3 regions of the Mesorhizobium sp. M1169 genome follow, and region 2 is predicted to be linked to each of the others. Evidence: predicted binding sites of a transcription regulator. Region 2 holds the regulator's gene; each other region holds the start of a gene.

Region 1 (4,673 bases), on a different contig from region 2:
TCTTTCGTCCAACATGGCGTCGCGCCAGGACGTACCGACCCCCTCTGTCGCCTTCGGCGACATCTCCCCCTCAAGGGACCCTCAAGGGGGGAGATTGGCGACTTCTCCAACCGCTCAGGCTGGGGCGTTGACGCGCTGTGCGCGCGTTGCCCAATCGGCAACCGTCGCGCCAGCAACGCTCTCGCCGGCAACCATCCCGTTCGTCTGCGGCGCAAGCAGGTCGTTGCGGCGGGCGAAGGCAACGAAGGTGGCGCGCGCCGTCTCGGCGTCGATCTCTCCTTCCAGTGCTGCACGGCACGCTTTTGCGGCGATGTCATGCGCGGCCGTCCGGCTCGTTGCCGGCCACTCAGCCAAAAGTGCATAGGCCTCAGCCGCGCTTTCTATCTTCGTCGGCGTACCGAGGCCGGCGAGGATGGTAACCGGCTTCTCGAACGAAGCACGATCCATGAAACTCTCCTTTCCTGGCTCAATCGGCTGCTTGCGGAACTCAACCGCGCGGGCGCTTCGATCCGCCTGCAGGACGGCGTCGATCGGTGAATGCAATACGGCTTGCATGCCCGGCCGCGGCAGCAGCCGATGCACCTTGACCAGCGCCTCGAGCCAGGCCGCCACGCCCAGCGGCGGATGTTCGCGCCCGTAGAGCCACGCCTTTGCCTTGGCGAGCGGGTATCCCGCCTCTTCGGCGAAATCGGTTTCCGACCAACGCAGCAGGCGCAGGCATTCGCGCATCCGCGCCGCGATCATTTGCGCTCCTCCGTGCCGGCCCCCACGCGTTGAGCCGACAGAAACATCAGCGTGTAGGCCGCCTTGCGGCGGTCCCAGCCGGCCGACTCGGCCATATCCAGCAAGCCGTCGACCAAAGGCGCCAGCGCCGCCCTGCAGTCGGCTTCATAGTTGAAATCGTTTTTCGGGCGGGTCGGCGCCGCGATCTTTCCAAAACTGTCCATCATATCCATGGCAACACCTGCTCAGCATTAGTCCCGGACCGGCAAGACCGTGCCCGCTTTTGGCGGACACGGTCCATCTGCCGTTTCGAAGTCGCGCTTTGGAAGCCTGGCCTTAGAAGTCCATGCCGCCACCGCCGGGCATGGCCGGCGCGGCAGCTTCCTTCTTCGGCTTCTCGGCCACCATCGCCTCGGTCGTCACCAGCAGGCCGGCAACAGAGGCGGCACCCTGGAGAGCAGTGCGCACGACCTTGGCCGGATCGATGACGCCTTGACTGTAGAGGTCGCCGAACTCGTTGGTCTGCGCGTTCCAGCCATAGCCGAAGTCGGTCGTCTCGCGCAGCTTGCCGACGATGATCGAACCTTCGGCGCCGGCATTCTCGGCGATCTGGCGCACCGGCGCTTCGATGGCGCGACGCACGATGTCGACACCGGTCTTCTGATCGGGATTGTCGACGACGACATTATCGAGCGCCTTCGCCGCTCTCAACAGCGCCACGCCGCCGCCGGGCAGGATGCCCTCCTCAACCGCCGCGCGTGTGGCGTGCATGGCGTCGTCGACGCGATCCTTGCGCTCCTTGACCTCGATCTCGGTCGAGCCGCCGACACGGATGACGGCGACGCCGCCGGCGAGCTTAGCCAACCGCTCCTGCAGCTTTTCGCGGTCGTAGTCGGAGGTGGTTTCCTCGATCTGCGCCTTGATCTGGCTGATGCGCGCATGGATTTCATCCTTGCGGCCGGCGCCGTCGACGATGGTGGTGTTCTCCTTCTCGATCAGCACCTTCTTGGCGCGGCCGAGCATCTCCAGTGTGACGTTCTCGAGCTTGATGCCGAGGTCCTCCGAGATCGCCGTGCCGCCGGTCAGGATGGCGATATCCTCCAGCATGGCCTTGCGGCGATCGCCGAAGCCCGGTGCCTTGACGGCCGCGACCTTCAGGCCGCCGCGCAGCTTGTTGACGACCAGCGTCGCCAGCGCCTCGCCCTCGACGTCCTCGGCGATGATCAACAGCGGCTTGCCGGATTGCACGGCGGCTTCGAGCACAGGAAGCATGGCCTGCAGGTTGGACAGCTTCTTCTCGTGGATCAGCACATAGGGTTCTTCGAGTTCGACGCGCATCTTATCCTGATTGGTGATGAAATAGGGCGAGAGGTAGCCACGGTCGAACTGCATGCCTTCGACCACTTCCAACTCGGTCTCAGCGGTCTTCGCTTCCTCGACAGTGATGACACCCTCATTGCCAACCTTTTCCATCGCCTCTGCGAGGAAGCGGCCGATCTCGGCATCGCCATTGGCAGAGATGGCGCCGACCTGAGCGATTTCGTCGTTCCTGGTCACCTTGCGGGCATTGGATTTCAGGTCGGCGACCACGGCGTCGACCGCCTTGTCGATGCCGCGCTTCAAATCCATCGGGTTCATGCCGGCAGCGACCGCCTTGGCCCCTTCCCTGACAATGGCCTGAGCAAGAATCGTCGCGGTCGTGGTGCCATCGCCTGCGGTGTCGCTGGTCTTCGAAGCAACTTCGCGGACCATCTGAGCGCCCATGTTCTCGAACTTGTCCTCGAGCTCGATCTCTTTTGCCACCGTCACGCCGTCCTTGGTGATGCGCGGCGCGCCGAACGATTTGTCGAAGACAACGTTGCGGCCCTTGGGACCAAGCGTCACCTTCACCGCATTGGCAAGCATATCGACACCGCGTAACATCTTCTCGCGGGCTTCGGTATGAAATTTCACATCTTTGGCAGCCATTGGAACACTCCTCGATAGGCAGCTTTTCGTTGACTGGAATGCTTGTTCAGGCCCCGCTCAGGCAGCCTTCTTCATCTCGCCCGTGGCTTCGATCACGCCCAGCACGTCGCTCTCTTTCATGATGAGCAGATCCTCGCCATTGAGCTTGATCTCGGTGCCGGACCATTTGCCGAACAAAATGCGGTCGCCGACCTTGACGTCGAGCGGCTGCAATTGGCCGCTGTCGTCGCGCGCGCCCGGACCGGCGGCAATGACCTCGCCCTCCTGCGGCTTCTCCTTGGCGGTGTCGGGGATGATGATGCCGCCCGCGGTCTTTTCGTCGACCTCGATGCGGCGGACCAGGATGCGGTCATGCAATGGACGGAACGCCATGTCGTTCTCCTCTCGGGACAAACAGATTTTCGAACATCCTCCTGACCGGACCGGCAATATCGGCCCGGCACGGGGTGCGCGATCTCTTCTTCAGGCATCGCGCGCATACGAACTAGTCGCGCTTTTTTCAGCTTTCAAGAGGATCATGCAAAAATTTTAGCACTCGACGCCTGAGAGTGCCAATACGCTGTAATTGTTCGCACATTCGCCGTTTCCGGCGCGATGACCCGGCCGGATTTCCAAATCTGTCCGTCTCCTGAGCCGCTTGCCGGCGGCTGGAACCTATGTGGAAGGCGAGGCGTTTTGCAGACCGAGGTTCATTGGGAAAGGAAGGATTGCATGACCAGCAGGGACTTTCAGCTCCAGATGCAAGGGTTTGGCCTCACCACGGCGGAGATCCACTACCGTCTGCCCGATCATCGAAGCCTGCTTCAGCTCTATATCTGGCAGGAATACGATATCGCCCCTGATTTCCCGACGCTGAAGCATTTCCTCGATTTCTGGGAGCGCGAGATCGAAGGCCCGCTGCATTCGGTGCGCGTGGCTCATCACCGTCTGATCCAACCGTCCGAATGGCGGGCCGTAAATGGCATTATCACCGTCCACTGAGGAGCAAGCCGATCTGCCGCCAGACAGCAAACAAAGTGCCTCCGAAGCGGGGGAAAGAGGTAGCTGACTCTCCCCCACTTGTTTTGGATCTCACAATATCGGAGGGCGTCCGGACTAGCCGGCGTGGTCGACAGGCTTGCGGGCCGATGCGAGCAATCCAGCCTTGCGCGCCGCCCTGACGAAGGCCTTGCGCGCATCACGCGCGGTGCGCCAGCCGTCGAGCGCATCGCGGCAGGTCCGATAGGCCGCGCGCCAGCTCCGGCCGCGTGCACGGTCCGGCCACTGCTGGCGCATGCATTCGATGGCTTCCCAACTGCTGGCGACCTTGCGCTCGCTGGATTGGAATTTCAACGTGATCGGCTCGGCGAAGCGGACGTCGTCCATCACTTCCTCCTTGTTTTCTGATCGTCTTCTTGTTTGAGCAAGCAACGTTGTGCTGGCGGCACCGGCGGCCGGCCGGCGCCGCTGAAGGACATGGTTCGTCCCCTTGCGCGGTTCAAGAGCATCGCGCAACAGCCGGTTATTCCTCCTCGTCCGGCCCTTGCAGCAGTTCGATCAGCGTCGCTACCCTTGCCGTCGGCAGCGGTCGGCCCTCGTTCACCAGCGCCTCGTCGGCGGCGATCCAGGCCAGGGCCTCGCGCAATTCCTGGACCGTCCCGTCCGTCGCCGCAATGTCGGCGATCACGGCTTCGTCGACCGGGCCCAGCACAGAAATGATCTCGTCGCGTGTCATGGTCAGCTCCATCTGCGAGTGCCGGGAACGGGCCCGGCAACACAAGAAATCTGGGTCTTGACCTGCTGCAGACAATAACCGGCCGGGGAAGTCAGCGTTGGCAATTGAAACCAGACAGGCAATCTCGTGCCGGACATCTCCCCACTTGTGGCGAGATTGGCAGCCTCGCCGAACCGACCGAAGACCGGCCCGAAAAACCGGCAACGCGCGAGCCACCGGGGTCTTGACTTGCGGCGGACAATAACCAGATCGAAGGCACCGGTCGCCG
Region 2 (4,673 bases):
GGCCGAGCACCACGGCAGTGAGATAGGTCAGGTCGCCGAGCATCAGCCCGAACGACATGGCCAGCGACGAGTGGAAGCCGGAACCCAGAGCACGCGCAACAAGCGCGGTGACGCCTGGGCCGGGGATGGCCGCGGCGATGCCGAGGGCAGCACTATAGGCGAGGAACCCGGTGAGTGTCATGATTGGCGCTTGTCGCACAATGTTGAAGTTGGGTGAATTCCCTCGGGCCGGATTCGATTGCGCCAGCGCAGCAGGCGACACCGCCGTTCAGGAGCGGCCGTCTTCGTAGGTAACGCGCCAGATGGTGCCGTTACCGTCCTCTGTGACGATCAGGGAGCCGTCCTTGGCCATCGCGACACCGACCGGGCGGCCCCAGACGGCGTCGTTCGAGATGACGAAGCCGGTCATGAAGTCCTCATATTCGCCTGTCGGCTTGCCATCCCTGAATTTGAGCCTCACCACCTTGTAACCGGTCCTGGCGCCACGGTTCCACGAACCATGCATGGCGACGAAGGCGTCACCCTGATAATCCGCCGGGAAGTTCTTGCCGTCGTAGAAGGCTATATTCATCGGCGCCGAATGCGCCTGCATCAATACATCGGGGACAGTGGCCTTGCCGGCGAGGTCTGGCCGCTCGCCCTGATGGCGCGGATCCTCGTTATTGCCGATGTAGTACCAAGGCCAACCATAGAATCCGCCGTCCTTGACCGCCGTTGCAAATTCGAACGGCACATTGTCGCCGAGTTCGTCGCGCTCATTGACGACGCACCACAATGCGCCGGTGGCGGGCTGCACGGTCATGCCCGTACAGTTGCGCAGGCCGGTGGCGACAGTTCGCGGATTTTTCCCATCCGGGTCAAAGGCGAGCACATCGGCACGGCCGTCCTCGGAGCCCCAGGCCGCCCCGAGCGGCTTTGATTTGGCCCAGGCGTCGAGGCCGCTATCCGGCTCCTTGCCTATATCCTCGGCGACGTTCGAGGCGGAGCCAACCGACAAATAAAGCGTTTTGCCGTCCTGCGAGAAGGCGATGTCGCGGGTCGTGTGACCACCCGACGGGATTTTGGCGACAATGGTTTCTGGTTTGCCGGATGTCTTCAGGTCGCCATCGCGATAGGGGAAGCGGACGATGCTGTCGCTGTTCGCGACATAAACCCATTGCGGTTTGTCTCCTGGCGGATAGAAGGCGATGCCGTAGGGATAATTGAGCCCCTTGGCGAAGATCGCTTTCTCGATGGGCCTGGCGCTGCCCTCGGCGAGACGATAGACGCGTATTTGGTCGGCATGGCTGTTGGCAACAAACAGGTCGCCATTCGGAGCGACGCGCACGACACGTGGATTGACGATGCCGGATGCGATCATTTCAGCCGAAAAGCCCGACGGCAATTCTGGCTTGGCGCTTTCGGGCCGTTCCGCCACGCCGGCGCCGTTCGAAGCGGATTGGGCGGGGTCGGCTGCCGGCATGTCTCGCGGCCCAATCAGGCGTCGGACGCCAGGCCTGTCGGCGTGCCAATCGCCAAACGCGGCTTCGCCTTTGAGCACATTCTGATCCGCCTGCTGGGCGGCTGCCGGTGTCGCAACAAGGAGGGCAGCGGCCAAGGCCGCAAAGCCGCCAGATCGGATCATCAACGTCCTCCGGGATTCGCCTCGAACAGGGGCAAACGGCATCAGGTATTGATCGTTCCAAGCGGCCGTCCAGCACACGAGGATTTGAAGCCGAACCCGTTCAGTTGCCAGAGGCGTAAAAGTCGTCGTCGAGGCGCTTTTCCAGCGCGACCAGATCGGCCGGCAGCGGTAAACCCATCGCCCGCATCTCTTGCAGCTTCTCGCGCAACTGCTCTTGTACCTCGTGCTGATCCTCTGGCTGGTTGATCATTTCTTCGAGCAGCAGACTGATCTGGGCCTTGAACGATTCCAGCGCCATTCTTTTCTCCTCCTTGCGGCAGGCCGCGGCGGCTCCTAGCTCAGCATGCGCGAAATCAGCTGCGCCGTATAGTCGACCATCGGTACTATGCGCGCATAATTCAGCCGCGTCGGCCCGATGACGCCGAGCGCACCGACGACACGCGCGTCCTTGTCGCGATAGGGTGCCACCACCAGCGAGGAGCCAGACAGCGAAAACAGCTTGTTTTCCGAACCGATGAATATGCGCACGCCTGGGCCTGCCTCGGCGAGGTCGAGAAGCTGGATCAGCCCATCCTGCGTCTCCAGATCCTCAAACAGATGCCGCAGCAATTCTATGTCGGCCTGGGCAGTGACGTTTTCCAGGAGATTGGCGCGACCGCGCACGATAAGCCGCCCAGGCACGCCGCTTTCAGCGCCTGCCCAGACCGCCAGGCCCTTCTCGACCAGATCCTGCGACAGCGTGTCGAGGGCCGCCCTGGTCTCTTCCTTGATGCGGGCGATCTCGACCCGCGCCTCGGCCAGGGTGCGACCGCGGATATGGGCGTTGAGGAAGTTAGAGGCTTCGTGCAATTGCGAGATGGTGATGCCGGCGGGCAGATCGATGACGCGATTTTCGACGTCGCCGTTCTGCGAGACCAGCACGGCCAGCGCCTTGGTCGGCTCGAGCTGGATGAATTCGATGTGCTTAAGCGCCGCCTCATTCTTGGCGGCGAGCACGAGGCCGGCGCCGCGCGACATGCCGGACAGCATCTGGCTGGCCTCGGTCAGCATATGCTCCAGCGTCGCGCCCGAGCCGGAGGCGCGCACCTGGGCCTCGATGGTGCGGCGCTCCTCGTCGGAGAGGTCACCAAGTTCCATGAAAGCATCGACGAAGAAGCGCAGGCCTGCCTGGGTCGGCAGCCGGCCAGCCGAAATGTGCGGCGCATAGATCAGGCCGAGATGCTCAAGGTCGCTCATCACGTTGCGGATGGTGGCCGGCGACAGCGACGACGGCAGGATGCGCGACAGGCTGCGCGAACCGACCGGCTCGCCATCCCTCAAATAGGAATCGACGATGCGCCGGAAGATGTCGCGCGAACGCATGTCGAGCGATTGAAGCGCGGGCGATTGCAGCGCGTGCGAGGGGAGCACGTGCGACTGCAAACCGGGATCGACTGCCTTTGTCATTTCGAGCCAAACCTCCGCCCCGAAGATATAGACTTCCGCGGTGTCGGCGCAACCGGTCCATTTTCCTTTGCGCGTCACGCCCCGTGCGGCTACAAGCCGGCCAAGATTCCCCGGCCAAGATTCCGAAGAAAGAAAGAAGCCTGAATGCGCCCTTCCAAACGCCAATTCGACGAAATGCGCCCCATCTCCTTCGAGCGCGGCGTCTCCAAGCATGCGGAAGGCTCGTGCCTGGTGAAGTTCGGCGACACGCATGTGCTGTGTACGGCCAGCCTGGAGGAAAAGGTGCCGGGCTGGATGCGCAACTCCGGCAAGGGCTGGGTGACGGCGGAATACGGCATGCTGCCGCGTTCGACCGGCGAGCGCATGCGCCGCGAGGCTTCGTCCGGCAAACAAGGCGGCCGCACGCTGGAAATCCAGCGGCTGATCGGCCGCTCCCTGCGCGCCGTGGTCAATCTGCAGGCGCTCGGCGAGCAGCAGATCACCGTCGACTGCGACGTGATCCAGGCCGACGGCGGCACGCGCACCGCTTCGATCACCGGCGGCTGGGTGGCGCTCTACGACTGCCTGCGCTGGATGGAAGCCCGCCAGATGGCGAGCCTGAGCAAGGTGCTGAAGGATCACGTTGCGGCAATCTCCTGCGGAATCCATGATGGCCAGCCGGTCATCGACCTCGACTACATCGAGGATTCCTCGGCCGGCACCGACGCCAATTTCGTCATGACCGGCAAGGGCGGCATCGTCGAGATCCAAGGCACGGCCGAGGGCGAGCCGTTCTCGGAAGAGCAGTTCGCGGCGCTGATGGGGCTCGCCAAGAAAGGCATTCAGCGCCTGGTCAGCTTGCAGCAAATGGCGGTGGCTTAGCTGCGGTCCAATATTGATGAGATTGGCGATCCTGTGACTCCTTCCGCAATCCTGGAATCAGCACTCTACGTGACCGACCTTGCTGCCGCGGAACGGTTCTATTCGGGCGTGCTCGGGCTCGATCTGCTCGGTAAGGTCGATGGCAGGCATCTCTTCTTCCGCTGCGGCGACGGCGTGCTGCTTATCTTCAATGCCGAGGCCACCAAAGTGCCGCCGCGGGCCGACGCCAAGCTGCCCGTGCCGCCGCATGGCGCGGTCGGCCAGGGCCATCTTTGCTTCGCCGCAAGCGCGGATGAAATCCCACGCTGGAAAGCGCATCTTGAGGCGAAGAAAATCGCCATCGAAAGCGAGTTCGAGTGGCCGCAAGGCGGCCGCTCGATCTATATTCGCGATCCCTCCGGCAATTCGATCGAATTCGCCGAGCCACGAATTTGGGGCATCTGATGCATTCGCCAACTATTCATTCGCTTGATGGGCATAAGATCATCGTCGCAAGCCACAACGCCGGCAAATTGCGAGAATTCGCCGATCTGATGGCGCCATTCGGCATTGAAGCGAAGTCCGCAAAGGAATACGGCCTGCCGGAACCGGACGAGACCGGCACCACTTTCGAGGAGAACGCCCTCATAAAAGCCTTGGCCGCCGCCAAGGCCACTGGATTGCCGGCGCTGTCGGACGATTCCGGCCTGTGTGTCGATGCGCTCGACGGCGCACCCGGCGTCTACACCGCCAACTGGGCTGA
Region 3 (4,673 bases), on a different contig from region 2:
AACTTCAATGTTCCAATATTCCAGGCGGCGGCGCAAATCGCACCTACCGCTCCACATTGGCTGGTTCCCGTGCTTGGCGCATCGCTGGTCGCTGCCAATCTCTTCGGGTCAGTTGTGGCCGTCTCACGGCTGGTATTCTACCTCTCCAGACGACACTTCCTTCCCGCCAGTCTCGGTTGCTTGCACAATGGTGCGCCTCGCAACAGTGTCTATTGCGTGGCTGCAGCCCTGATCATAGTCGTCGCCTGTGACCAGATTGGGCTGCTCAATATCGAATTAATGTTCAGCTTGGCCGGAATGAACTTTCTTGCCATTTACGTCGTTTCGGCGGTTGCACTGGTCCGACTCAGGCAAGGATTGGTTTCGAGGCTACTCGCTGCTGTGATTGTCATTCCCGCTGTGCTGATCATACTCGGCGCCGGAGTCTCTCTCCCTTATATTGCATCTATCGCCCTCATAGCCATTGTTTTGAACCGCAACAATCGAGCGGAACTAACATGAACCAGTCCTCCATCAATCAGGCGTTCAAGACCATCTCTATCAAGCAGGGACTGCTGCCCGTGAAGGTCACGCCATTCTATGAAATGAAAGTCAGGGAAGAAGTTGAGGCGCTAGGCAATCATCTGGGGCCGCTTCATCGAGCGTCCTTTCCAACGCAGGACAAAATTTCATTGAGGGCTCCCAATGAGGTGAACGACTTCGTCGATGACCGATCAAATGCGCTCGGCGATACGAACAAAACGTCCATGATCAGAAAATACGCGGACCGCATCCTTTTCCTACCCACCTCGAAGTGCTTTGGGCATTGCCAGTATTGTTTCCGAACAGACGTGCTTACAGAGAACAATGCCGTTGACCCGCGAAATGGACAGAATGCAGATCTGCGCCAGCTGCTCGAATATCTACGCACCCACCCAGAGGTCACGGAGGTAATCCTATCAGGCGGAGATCCGTTGATCCTGCCAACATCCCGGCTGGAGGTAACCATGGAGGGGATTCGCTCGGTTCCATCGGTAAAGTCAATCCGTATTCATACAAGAGCTATTGTGTATCAACCGGATGCGTTCACACCAGAGAAAATTGAAATCTTTGCGACGCACAACGTCCGCGTAGTTTTTCACATTGTGCATCCGTATGAAATCTGCACAGATGTATCTGAAAAAATCGAAGAGCTTCGACGGCGCGGAATCAGGCTCTACAATCAATTTCCGTTGTTGCGCAACACAAATGATCATCATTTAGTTCTCAGTCGTCTCCTGGAGAGGCTTGATGAGATTGGCGTACGCAACCTCTCAATCTTCATCCCAGATCCCATCAACTTCTCTGCAGCATTCCGCGTGCGTTTGGGTCGCGTCTGGCAGATCGCTGATCATCTTAACTTCATTTCACCATCATGGATCAATTCGACACGATTTGTTTTCGACTCCAAAGGCGGAAAAATGAGGCGAGAAAACTATGTTGCGACGAATAGCAGCAATGATGTGGCTATCTTCGTCCGCGACGGCAAGCCCATTTCCTTTCCCGATTTTCCGGAGCATCTTGATGTCCCCGGCAAGATCGAATTCATGCTGTGGAAACAAAAGTGGTTGTAGGGCTGAAGGGTACGACATGGCCTGCTGCCGCTTTGCTAGACGCTGAGGCGAAGGTGTTTGACGGAGGGGCGAGATGCCGCGCGGATGCGACTTCGATCGCATCATTCGGCCAACTGATGCTTCGATAGTCGCGACGAGAAAGGGGCAGTTGGCCAGCCTTCCTTGTCGGCCTGTTCGGCGAACCGCGGCAACATGAGCGGTCGCAAACCTTTCGGTAAGCGGAGCATGGCATGGAACGCTCGTCAGCTATGGAGGAGCACGTGATATTCAAGGGCCGTCATTTCGACCAGTCGGTGATCTTGCTGTGCGTGCGCTGGTACTTGGTCTACAATCTGAGCCTGCGCGATCTGGAAGAGATGATGGCCGAACGCGGCTTGAAGGTCGACCACTCCACCGTGCATCGCTAGGTCGTCCACTTCTCGCCGCAGCTGCTGGAGCGCTTCAACCGGCGCAAGCGTACTGTCGGCAGCACGTGGCATATGGACGAGACGTACACCAAGGTCCGCGGCCAATGGATGTATCTCTACCGCGCCATCGACAGCCTCGGCGACACGGTCGAGTTCTTCTTCAGCGAAAACCGTGACCTGGTGGCGGCCAAACGCTTCCTCGGTAAGGCGCTGGCGCGCCATGGCCAGCCGGAGCGCGTCGTCATCGACGGCAGCCAGACCAATCACGAGGCGATCCTTTCCTGCAACGCTGAAAGCCGCCTGCGGCACCGATCGCGGCGTGAAGCCGATCATCATCCGCAAAAGCCGGTATCTCAACAATCGGATCGAACAGGATCACAGGCGTAGCTACTCCCCCGATCATCCCCGATTTAATTCAAATTTGTCTGTAGATATTGACGATTGCGCGACCTTCACCTCGTAGACGGCAATGCGGGCGGGTAGAGAGGGCCCTATGACAAGCGATTTTTCCGCCGCCCGAATGCATTTAGATCGAGCGTATGACTACCTTTGTGGCGATGACCCGATGAGTCGAAGGGGACGCGAAGCCTTGGACCTGCTAATTGAGGCGGTTGCCGTCGAAGAGTTCAAGCAGCCACGTCAAAACGCGGAGGTGCTAAGGTTTCCGATTGGGCGCCGCTCCTGAGGCAATCTCCACGGCCGCCTGTAGCCTCAGGTGAGGCGCTCACCGGACGGTTGCGCCGCCACTATGAACCATGGTGAGCAAATCCTCCCAGAACGCCAAGAAGCCCGCCCCGCATGAGCCGAGGCGGGCAATAGAAATGGGGCCAAGCGCGCGTCCATGAACAGCGCCGCAGGTAAAATTCAGCAGAATGTCCATCTTGGCGCAACGCCACTCCGAACCGGAGAAATTGACCGATGCCGCGGATTCGATTGCGATCGCCTGTCTGCCTGGAGGCGTAACGGGGGGCCGGTTGAATGGCGCTTGTATCTTGGCGTGACGAGAATTCTACGGAGGGCTCCATCGTGGTGCCGGCACCGTTGGCGCGTATAGGCCTTGTCCTGACATGCTTGAGGCCGTGGTCGCGGAAAGCCCTTGGCGAAGGCTTCCCATCCATGTCCGTTCTCCGCCGTCGTCCACGTAAAAGGCTCGGTGCTTCCACGCTCTTTTGCTCTTCGCCCGTCCCTCTTCCGTCTTGACTAGCAGGAGCCTACGGCCTATCTCACTGCCGCGTTAGCACTCGCTTCTGGTGAGTGCTAACCACGCTCCGGCAACGGAGAACCGTTCAACATCCGCACCAGGGAAATCCAAAATGGCAAAGTCGAATTTCCGGCCGCTGCATGACCGCGTGGTCGTTCGCCGCGTCGAGTCCGAAGCGAAGACCGCCGGCGGGATCATCATCCCCGATACGGCTAAGGAAAAGCCGCAGGAAGGCGAGATCATCGCCATCGGTTCCGGCGCCCGTGACGAGGTCGGCAAGCTCGTCCCGCTGGACGTCAAGGCCGGCGACCGCATCCTGTTCGGCAAGTGGTCGGGCACCGAAGTCAAGCTCAACGGCGAAGACCTTCTGATCATGAAGGAAGCGGACATCATGGGCGTCATCGGCTGACAAGCCGCCGCCTTTCATCCGCACCATCCAATCTGAATTTCGGGCGAGATGCCCAGGAGTAAAAAATGGCTGCCAAAGACGTAAAATTCTCCCGTGATGCCCGTGAGCGCATGCTGCGCGGCGTCAACATCCTCGCCGACGCGGTGAAGGTCACGCTCGGCCCCAAGGGCCGCAACGTCGTCATCGACAAGTCGTTCGGCGCCCCGCGCATCACCAAGGACGGCGTCACCGTCGCCAAGGAAATCGAGCTTGAAGACAAGTTCGAGAACATGGGCGCGCAGATGGTCCGCGAAGTTGCTTCGAAGACCAACGACATCGCCGGCGACGGCACCACCACCGCGACCGTTCTGGCGCAGTCGATCGTCCAGGAAGGCCACAAGGCGGTTGCCGCCGGCATGAACCCGATGGACCTCAAGCGCGGCATCGACCTCGCCGTCGCCGACGTCGTCGCGACGCTGATCAAGAACGCCAAGAAGATCAAGACCTCGGAAGAGGTTGCCCAGGTCGGCACCATCGCCGGCAATGGCGATGCTTCGGTCGGCTCGATGATCGCGGAAGCGATGCAGAAGGTCGGCAATGAGGGCGTCATCACGGTCGAGGAAGCCAAGACCGCCGAGACCGAGCTTGAAGTCGTTGAAGGCATGCAGTTCGACCGCGGCTATCTCTCGCCCTACTTCGTCACCAACGCCGACAAGATGGTTGCGGATCTGGAAGACGCCTACATTCTTCTCCACGAGAAGAAGCTCTCCAACCTGCAGGCCATGTTGCCGATCCTCGAGGCTGTCGTGCAGACCTCGAAGCCGCTGGTCATCATCTCGGAAGACGTCGAAGGCGAGGCTCTGGCCACGCTCGTCGTCAACAAGCTGCGTGGCGGCCTGAAGATCGCCGCCGTCAAGGCGCCGGGCTTCGGTGATCGCCGCAAGGCCATGCTGGAAGACATCGCCATCCTCACCGGTGGCCAGGTCATTTCCGAAGACCTCGGCATCAAGCTCGAAAATGTTGGCCTCAACATGCTCGGCCGCGCCAAGAAGGTGTCGATCTCCAAGGAGAACACCACCATCGTC

The links. Region 2 encodes HrcA, which represses chaperone genes, less so after heat shock. Its sites were predicted from a motif close to GTTAGCACTCNCNNNNNGNGAGTGCTAAC; they were not measured.
Region 1: a site for HrcA is predicted at 3,219-3,247, ahead of NKH41_RS22075 (co-chaperone GroES). Genes of this name have one in related genera too.
Region 3: a site for HrcA is predicted at 3,233-3,261, ahead of groES (co-chaperone GroES). Genes of this name have one in related genera too.

Annotation. Positions count from the first base shown of each region.
Region 1 is NZ_JAMYME010000025.1:19,453-24,125, forward strand. It holds gene NKH41_RS34185 (DUF982 domain-containing protein) at 115-744, opposite strand; gene NKH41_RS22065 (hypothetical protein) at 741-956, opposite strand; gene groL (chaperonin GroEL) at 1,060-2,691, opposite strand; gene NKH41_RS22075 (co-chaperone GroES) at 2,749-3,063, opposite strand; gene NKH41_RS22080 (usg protein) at 3,403-3,672, shown strand; gene NKH41_RS22085 (DUF982 domain-containing protein) at 3,787-4,056, opposite strand; gene NKH41_RS22090 (hypothetical protein) at 4,193-4,405, opposite strand.
Region 2 is NZ_JAMYME010000009.1:150,676-155,348, reverse strand. It holds gene NKH41_RS12345 (LysE family translocator) at 1-181, opposite strand, end outside; gene NKH41_RS12340 (PQQ-dependent sugar dehydrogenase) at 269-1,624, opposite strand; gene NKH41_RS12335 (hypothetical protein) at 1,725-1,922, opposite strand; gene hrcA (heat-inducible transcriptional repressor HrcA) at 1,958-3,070, opposite strand; gene rph (ribonuclease PH) at 3,215-3,931, shown strand; gene NKH41_RS12320 (VOC family protein) at 3,965-4,375, shown strand; gene rdgB (RdgB/HAM1 family non-canonical purine NTP pyrophosphatase) at 4,390-4,673, shown strand, end outside.
Region 3 is NZ_JAMYME010000027.1:55,971-60,643, forward strand. It holds gene NKH41_RS23210 (APC family permease) at 1-501, shown strand, start outside; gene NKH41_RS23215 (radical SAM protein) at 498-1,592, shown strand; partial or broken gene NKH41_RS23220 (IS6 family transposase) at 1,856-2,384, shown strand; gene NKH41_RS23225 (hypothetical protein) at 2,493-2,684, shown strand; gene groES (co-chaperone GroES) at 3,313-3,609, shown strand; gene groL (chaperonin GroEL) at 3,675-4,673, shown strand, end outside.